Regions from separate parts of the Synechococcus sp. R60.1 genome, predicted to be linked through region 1. Evidence: predicted binding sites of a transcription regulator. Region 1 holds the regulator's gene; the other holds the start of a gene.
The links. Region 1 encodes HrcA, which represses chaperone genes, less so after heat shock. Its sites were predicted from a motif close to TTAGCACTCNNNNNNNNNGAGTGCTAA; they were not measured.
Positions count from the first base shown of each region.

Region 2: the regulator HrcA is predicted to act here: its motif matches at 2,810-2,836, upstream of groES (co-chaperone GroES).

Region 1 is NZ_JANSIA010000009.1:28,141-32,557, reverse strand. It holds gene NW834_RS02675 (endonuclease MutS2) at 1-8, shown strand, start outside; gene NW834_RS02670 (hypothetical protein) at 104-358, opposite strand; gene NW834_RS02665 (urease subunit beta) at 481-855, opposite strand; gene NW834_RS02660 (urease subunit gamma) at 953-1,255, opposite strand; gene hrcA (heat-inducible transcriptional repressor HrcA) at 1,611-2,762, shown strand; gene tilS (tRNA lysidine(34) synthetase TilS) at 2,816-3,799, shown strand; gene NW834_RS02645 (T9SS type A sorting domain-containing protein) at 3,943-4,417, shown strand, end outside.
Region 2 is NZ_JANSIA010000002.1:44,693-49,109, forward strand. It holds gene NW834_RS00725 (DUF429 domain-containing protein) at 1-354, opposite strand, end outside; gene groL (chaperonin GroEL) at 693-2,327, opposite strand; gene groES (co-chaperone GroES) at 2,418-2,729, opposite strand; gene NW834_RS00740 (PhzF family phenazine biosynthesis protein) at 2,974-3,786, shown strand; gene NW834_RS00745 (apocytochrome f) at 3,851-4,417, opposite strand, start outside.

The DNA of each region.
Region 1 (4,417 bases):
TACAGTGAGGCTTGTACAGTGAGGCTTGCCAGTGCCAGAAGGGAGTAGAGGTGGTCGCGTTGGCATTCTCGAGTCGGAGACCGGACAAGTGCCGGGCAATGTCTCAAGCTTGACTGTGGAGCACTGCCGCTGCTGAGCTGACGGGCTGGGATCCCTTCTGTTGTCGCTGGCTTTGCCAGAGCCAGTAGCCCCGCACCAGTTGGCTATCCCCAATGAGCTTCAACATCACCGCCACCGTTGCACCTGTCCAACTGAGAGGCCCAAAGGCGGCGCCTGCTGCTGCCAACAGCGCCAACCCAGAAAGATTTAGCCCCAAGCCTTGCACCCACATCCACAAGACAGTCTCGCGCTCTGACATCTGTCAGCTCCTAGAGGAGAAATAGGATAGCCCTACTGTCCTGAATCTGAGCGGAGACGGGGATGGGGTTGAGCCTTGACACCGCTGCCCAAAGCTGCACACTTGAGGGGGGCATATTCCCCCTACGGATGGGCTGCTTCACCCAGCCACTCCTGCAATCGGGCCAGAGCCAGCCGCTTCTGGGCAGCGGAGCGTATCGTGCCCTCCGTGAGCCGATTGAAGCCATGCACCAACCCCTTGCCCCCCAAAGCCACCAGCGTTACCCGATGGGTTTGCCCTGGCTCAAAACGCACTGCGTTGCCGGAAGGGATGTTGAGGCGCATGCCAAAGCTGGCGGCGCGATCGAAAACCAGGGCTCGGTTCACCTCAAAAAAGTGAAAATGGGATCCCACCTGAATGGGCCGATCCCCTCGGTTGGTAACCTCCAGGGTCACGGTGGCCCGTCCGACGTTGGCTTGGATGGGATCCTCTGCCAGCAACAGTTCCCCTGGGATCAGGGCCGGCTCTGCGTTGGCAGCAGGGTTGGTTCTGGATTGGCGAGCCATGGGGACGACCTCCTGAAGTCTCTGGGTCTTTGGAGCACCTGGGGGATCCCTAGCGAATGGGGTGGTGTAGGGTAACCAGCTTGGTTCCGTCGGGGAAAGTAGCCTCCACTTGAATTTCCGGGATCATCTCTGGGATCCCGGGCATCACGTCCTCGCGGGTCAGCCACGTCAGCCCCTCGCTCATCAATTGGGCGACTGTTTTCCCCTCCCGCGCCCCTTCCAAGACTGCTGCGCTCAAGTAGGCCACCGCCTCAGGGTAATTGAGTTTGAGGCCCCGCTGCCGCCGATCCCGAGCCAACTGGGCAGCCAGGTAGATCAACAACTTGTCTTTCTCCTGGGGGGATAAGTACATGGGGCAACCTCAAAGATACAAAAGGATACAGGGGGGACAGCAGCAGGCCCAGTTGGCCTAGAGTTGACTCAACTTTATATCACCTCTGGGCAAAAAAAGGGGTCTAGGCTAGAGGGGATTTCCCTTTCTCCTGCACAACCCACAGCCTCAACCTCTTTCGGCATTGGGTGTTGCGACTCCCTTCCTGGGCAACCCGTCATGAAAGAGTAACAATAGATGCATACAGATGTATTTAGACGCGAAAGTTTGTCTAGATTCGTATCTCAACCCTGAGTTGGTTTATCCTGGAGCAATTTACCGGCTCTGTATTAACAGTTTCCTTTGATAGGCGTTGACTGGGTTCTTTTGATCGGCTATGAAACTCGAACTGACTCCCCGCCAGCGGAAGATTCTCTGGGCGACAGTGCGTAGCTACATTGCTACAGCTGAACCTGTCGGTTCCAAAACCTTGGCCCAGTCCTACAACTTTGGGGTAAGCACGGCCACCATTCGCAACGACTTGGCCACCCTTGAGCAAGTGGGATTGCTGTTTCAGCCTCACACCTCCGCCGGACGGGTTCCTTCCGACTTTGGCTATCGGGTTTATGTCAACGATTTGTTGACCTCTGCCAACAGCGGTGGGATCCCCCACGATGCTCCTCAGCCGGATCCCCATCCTGCCCTGCAACAGTTGATGGATCAGCTTGGCCGTGAGCTGGGAGATGACTTGGACAGTCTCCTACAAAGGGTGGCCCAGCTTTTGGCCCATCTGAGCGGTTGCATTGCTCTTATCACCCCTCCTCAGGGGCCGGTGGTAGCCATTCATCATGTGCAGTTGGTGTCGGTAGCGCCAGGGCGGGTGATGGTGTTGGTGGTAACCGACTCCTATCAAACCCATTCAGCTCTGGTCAGCCCCCCCGACTGGCCCAGCGACTCCCGAGAGGATTTGGAAGATGAATTGCAATTGCTCAGCAACTTTCTCACCCTGAAGCTGCGGGGCAAAACCTTTGCCGAGTTGCAGGATCTGAGCTGGCTGAAACTGGATGAAGAATTTCGTACCTACGGCCATTGGCTCCAGCAACTGCTGCGCTCGGTGGTGCAACGCTGTCTACAGCCCTCTCTGGGGCAGGTGTTCAGTGCCGGTATGGCCGAGTTGATGCGTCAGCCGGAGTTTTCCCAGGCCCGGCAGGTGCAGGCAGTGATGCAGTTGATCGAGGAGGGAGCCAAGCAACTTCAGGGGATGATTGGGCTCCATTTTGCCGATGGGGGTTTGCCCTCTCTGCCGAGCTCAACGGAGATGGATCAGGAGTCGGGACAGTCTGCCCGCAAGACCCCGGTGATCATCTACATTGGCAGCGAGAATCCACTGGAGTCTCTGCACCACTGTACGGTTATCGCCTCCACTTACCACCGTCGCTCAGCTCCTCTGGGTACGGTCACCTTGCTGGGGCCGACCCGAATGGCCTACGAGCGCAGCATTGCTGCTGTGCAGGCGGTGGCCTCTCATCTGACCCGGGCTCTTGCCTAAGGGATCCCATGAAGGCAGGCAGGGTCTGGGTTGCACCTGAGCAATAACAAGCTGTGGCCAGGCTCTCTCCTCTCCACCTGCGGGTACAGTGCGCCATTCGGCAGCGGCAACTTCTTCACCCTGGCCAGCGGCTGCTGGTGGCTTTTTCGGGCGGGCAAGATTCTTTTTGCCTGCTCCAAATCCTGCGGGATCTACAGCCTCGCTGGGGCTGGCAGCTCTTCGTTTTGCATTGCGATCACCGCTGGTCGGCAGATGAAACGGAGTGTGCTCGCTTTTTGCAGGGGTGGCTGCAGCAGCAGGGACTGCCTCATGCCGTTGAGACTGCGGATCCCATCCGCCGAGACGAAGCAGGGGCCAGGGCTTGGCGCTACCAACAACTGGAGAAATGGGCCCGCACCTGGGACTGCAGCGCCGTGGTGATGGGGCATACGGCCAGCGACCGGGCCGAGACATTTTTATGGAACTTGCTGCGAGGGACAGGAGCCGCCGGGCTGAGCAGCCTAGATTGGCAGCGTCGCCTGGACAACCGGGATCCCACCTCTGCCCAAGTGGTGCGACCCCTGCTGGAGCTATACCGTTGGGAAACCGAACAATTTTGCCAGCAGCACCAATTGCCGGTCTGGCCGGATCGCAGCAACCAAGATCTGGCCCATTGCCGCAACCGTCTCCGCCTGGAGGTGATGCCCTACTTGAAGCAGCACTTTAATCCGCAACTGGAAGCGGCCCTGAATCGGGCTGCCACGCTGCTCCAAGCAGAACATGAGCTGGTGGTAGCCCAAGCAGCTCAGCTATGGCAGCAGGTGTATGAGCCCGCTTTGCCAGGGCTGCGACGGGATCCCTTGCGGGCTGCCCCCTTGGCTCTGCAGCGGCAGGTAATGTTCCAGTTTTTGTCCCTGGTGTTGCCCCACCACCCCACCTTTGAACAGGTAGAAGCCGGGATCCAGCTCTTAAAAGCAGACCGAGGCAGCCGTAGCCCCGATTATCCAGGTGGGCACTGGCTGGAAGTGAAAGGGGATCACTTGGTTTGTTTCCATTAATTTTTCCATTAATTCCACTTCCCCGAAGGGAAGCGACTGATTCATTAATAGTAAGTATCACCACTGATTGTGGCAATACTTGGATACGATTAGCATCTTATGGTAATAATACAGGCCCGAGTCCATTGGCTACAGCACCTGATATGACCACTGCATTTGTACCTACCCCATCACAATGGGCAACCAAGACAATAGATTTAAGCCCGTATGCTTCTCAAACCGCCGCCAGAATCGGATTCCAATTGCGAAGTGGATGGGGAAATGTTACTTATCTGGATGATATAAACATTAGTGCTGCAACCAATACACCACCAAGCGCTTCTTTTAATGTTTCATCAACTAACATCTGTGCAGGGCAAAGTATTACATTTACCAATACATCTACCAATGCTACTTCCTATAGCTGGTCCTTCCCCGGCGGAACTCCTTCAACAAGTACGGCTGCCAGTCCTACTGTAACATTTAATTCAGCGGGGACATATACTGTAACATTAATAGCTAGCAATTTAAACGGAACAAACACGGCAACAGCCAGTATTGTGGTGAATCCTTTGCCCACACCTACTATAAGTGGTGGCGGTACTATTTGTCAGGGAAGCTCTGTAAATCTTACTGCTT
Region 2 (4,417 bases), on a different contig from region 1:
CAGGGCTTCTCCTCTGACTTGGCCGTTCTTTGCCAGTAACCGGCGGTTGGCCGGGTGGGCCCCGGCTGCATAGGCGCGAAACACCCGGTTCAGTTCGGCCTCGGCCCGTCGCTGTCCGCTGAGGTTGGGGACGCGCAGGGGGGCATCCACCGCCACCAAGCAGGGATCTTCGCCCGCCTGAGCTTGAATATAGTCCAGGATCTCCTCATCCGTTTGGAGAATGCGGCTATCGACCAGATGGCCTGTCAAGTTCTGCCTGCCGGGATCCCCGAGCTGGACTCGCAGCGTGGCCAGACCGGAAGGGTTGCGGGGCGACCAAGCCAGATCCAGGCCAATGCAAATCAACTGAGCCACACCGCCTTCCCCTTTTCCTCAAGTTCGACAGATCAAAGCCATTTCCAAGAGCCAGTTTGAGGCAGTTCCCGATTGCATGGCTCCGGCGCCCTCACCCCCAGCCCCTCTCCCTCTGAGAAAAGGGGTTAGGGATCAGCATCACAAACAGTTTCGCTGCTGTCTCACGGTCGTTGGGAATGATCCCGCCGGATTGCCTGCGTCTTGATGAAAATCCACAAGAAAAGGGATCCCACCAGGGGATCCCGAAAGATTCATCCAAGATGCCTGGCCAGGAAGCGAAGTGCCCATGGGCTCTTCGGTGAGCCTCAGGGATCCACCTCGCTGTGGCGGTCAACGGATTAGTAGTCGTAGTCACTCATGCCGCTGCCGCTGCTTGCCGGTGTGTTGGTCTTGGGCTCCGGCTTGTCCACCACGATCGCTTCAGTGGTCAGCACCATCCCCGCAATGGAAGCAGCGTTTTGCAGGGCAGAACGGGTAACCTTGGCCGGGTCTACAATGCCCGCCTCGAACATATCCACGAAGGCGTCGTTCTGAGCATCGTAGCCGGTGTTGAAGGGCTTGTCTTTCACCCGCTCCAGCACAATGGAGCCGTTTTGGCCGGCGTTCTCAGCAATGCGGCGCAGCGGAGCGCCCAGAGCGCGGGCGACCAGGTTGGCCCCCACCAGTTCATCGCCGGACAGATTGGCTTGCGCCCACTCGGTTACCACCGGGATCAGGTGTGCCAAGGTGGTGCCGCCGCCGGGAACGATCCCTTCTTCTACCGCCGCTTTGGTGGCGTTGATGGCATCTTCCAGGCGCAACTTGCGGTCTTTCATCTCGGTTTCAGTGGCCGCGCCCACTTTGATCACTGCCACACCGCCGGAGAGCTTGGCCAGGCGCTCTTGCAGTTTTTCTTTGTCGTAGGTGGAGTCGGTTTCCTCAATTTGACGGCGAATTTGCTCGCAACGAGCTTTCACGGCCGCTTCGTTGCCTTCCGCCACGATGGTGGTGTTGTCCTTGGTCACCGTGACGCGACGGGCAGTGCCGAAGGAATCGAGGCGAGCGTTCTCCAGCTTCAGGCCGCGCTCTTCGCTGATTACCTCACCACCGGTCAGGATGGCAATGTCTTCCAACATAGCCTTGCGGCGATCCCCGAAGCCAGGGGCTTTTACCGCTACCACGCTCAGCACACCCCGCAGCTTGTTCACCACCAGGGTAGCCAGCGCTTCTTTCTCGATGTCTTCGGCGATGATCAGCAGAGGACGACCGGCGCGGGCCACCTGCTCCAGAACCGGTACCAGGTCTTGCACCAGGGTGATCTTCTTATCGGTGATGAGGATGTAGGGGTTTTCCAGAACCGCTTCCATCCGCTCGGTATCGGTGACGAAGTAAGGGGAGATGTAGCCCTTGTCGAAGCGCATCCCTTCCGTCACTTCCAGCTCGGTGGTCATGGACTTGCCTTCTTCCAGGGAGATCACCCCTTCGCGGCCCACCTTGTCCATGGCCTCGGCAATCATACGGCCCACTTCTTCATCGTTACCGGCGGAAATGGCCGCCACCTGGGCAATGGCTTTGGAATCTTCCACCGGGCGGGCATGCTCGGCGATCTTGTCGACCAAGAACTTCACCGCCTTGTCGATCCCCCGCTTTAGGGCAATCGGGTTGGCGCCGGCAGCCACGTTTTTCAGACCTTCTTTCACCATGGCGTGAGCCAAGACCGTGGCCGTGGTGGTGCCATCCCCAGCCGTGTCATTGGTCTTGGAAGCCGCCTGCCGGATCAAGGAAACGCCTGTGTTCTCAATGTGGTCTTCCAGCTCGATTTCTTTGGCAATGGTTACCCCGTCGTTGATGATTTGGGGGGCGCCAAACTTCTTCTCCAGCACGACGTTGCGCCCTTTGGGACCCAGGGTAACGGCTACGGCTTCTGCCAAAATATCCATGCCGTGCTCTAGAGCGCGGCGGGCTTCTTCACTGAAGATGATTGATTTGGCCATAGTCAACCTCTCCGATGCAAATGCAGGTAAGGGTGAAACAGAGTCTCAAGGATTCAATCGTTCGTTGAACTGCTGCTGAATCACTGACCATTACTGAACAATGGCGAGAATGTCCCGCTCGGCCAACAGCACATATTCGTCGCTGCCCAGCTTGACCTCGGTTCCGGCGTACTTGGAGTAGAGCACTTTGTCGCCGGCTTTCAGTTCCATCGGGATCAGCTTGCCGTCGTCATTGCGCTTGCCAGGGCCAACAGCAACCACTTCCCCCACCTGGGGCTTTTCCTTTGCAGTGTCCGGCAAGAAGATCCCACCTGCGGTTTTCTCGTCCTGCTGAGCGATTTTGACCAGCACGCGGTCGCCCAGCGGCTTCAGGGTAGAGACGTTAAGAGCTACTGCAGCCATGACAAATGTCCTCCGTGATCCTAAAGCACGAAGCTGAAGTTTTCATTTCCATTAGCTCCACTTCCCCGAAGGGAAGCGACTTAGCACTCTCGACTTACGAGTGCTAGTTTATCAGCCAACTTTCTGGCCTGACAATAGCCTTTGTCGGTGGGATCCCGCTTTTGGCGGGTACGGTCGGGGTGCGGATCCCCCTACTTTGGGGTCTGCTGTGGGATCATGACCTGAGTTGGGCTTGGTTGAGAAGGTGTGGATCCCGTTGTTTCAGGTGGATGCGTTTACGGCAGTGCCTTTTGCAGGTAACCCCGCGGCGGTGTGTTTGCTGCCTCAGGAGCTGCCGCAGGCGCTGATGCAGGCCATTGCCGCAGAGAACAATTTGTCGGAGACGGCTTTTTTACTTCCCCAGGGATCCCAGGGCGAGGTTCCCCACTATGGGCTGCGCTGGTTTACTCCCACCACCGAGGTGAATCTCTGTGGCCACGCCACCTTGGCCAGCGCCTATGTGCTGTTGACGGAGGTGCATCCTGAGGCGGAGAGGGTAGCCTTTTCCACCCGCAGTGGCCTGTTGCAGGTGCGGCGGCAAGGGGATCGCCTGGCCATGGATTTTCCTGCTCAAACCCCGGAACCTTGGCCAGAAGCCAAGGAGCAGGTGGCAGCGGCTTTGGGGATCCCACCTGTGGAGCTATACCGGGGGGACATGGGGGTAGCGGTGCTGGCTTCGGCGGGACAGGTGCAGCAGGTGCAACCGGATCTGGCCCAGGTTCAAGCGCTCCCCGTTCCGGGGTTGATCGTCACAGCCTCTGGGGCGGATCTAGAGGATGGGCCGGATTTCGTCTGCCGCGTTTTCGCTCCTCGGCTGGGGATCCCGGAAGATCCGGTGACGGGATCCGCCCAGTGTCTTTTGATGCCCTATTGGGCCAAACGCCTGGGTCGCTCTGAGTTACAGGCCCACCAGCTATCCAGCCGCGGCGGGGAGCTCTGGTGTCGCGATCTCGGCTCTCGCGTGGAGATTGCCGGGCAGGCTGTGCAGGTGATCAGAGGAGAGCTGAGGCTACCTTAGAACCCTACCGAACAAAAAACACCCCGGATATGCTTCCGAGGTGCAGGCTAGGAAAGAGCTTGAGCTAGCCGAGGATTTCGGCGGCTTGAATGAGCTCCACCTGCTTTTTCTTCAGCACCAACAGCACCTGGGTAATGGTAATGGCTGCCAGGAAGGCCACCAGCCATTTCACCCGATCCGGGCTTTGCAGCACCAGATCCCGCTCCACCTGGCCAAAGCCGCCCACATTGGGATTGTTGGTGACGGGATCCCCTTCTTTGACGCTGTCGCCAACGGCAACCACCAGCTCCGGCCCAGGTGGCACCACCAGGTTGTGGATCCCACTTTCGCTCTCGAAGCTGAGAACCCGCGTGCCCGGCAGCTCGTATTCCGGGGGCACCAGGCTGGCCAATTCAGCCGGCAGATCGCTGATATCGGAGTTGAGGGTGGCGATGTTGACTAGACGCCCGGTGGCCGGAGCGCGGAAAACGTTGTTGTTGCTGAGGCTGCCGTCGGGGTTGAGCTGACCGCGACCCCGGTTGGCCCCAATGTAAACGCGATACTTCATGAAGGCCACCGAGGGATCCTCTTTCGGGTCAGGGGCCACCACTGGAAAGACGATTTCTTGATGCTGCTCGCCCGGCAAAGGCCC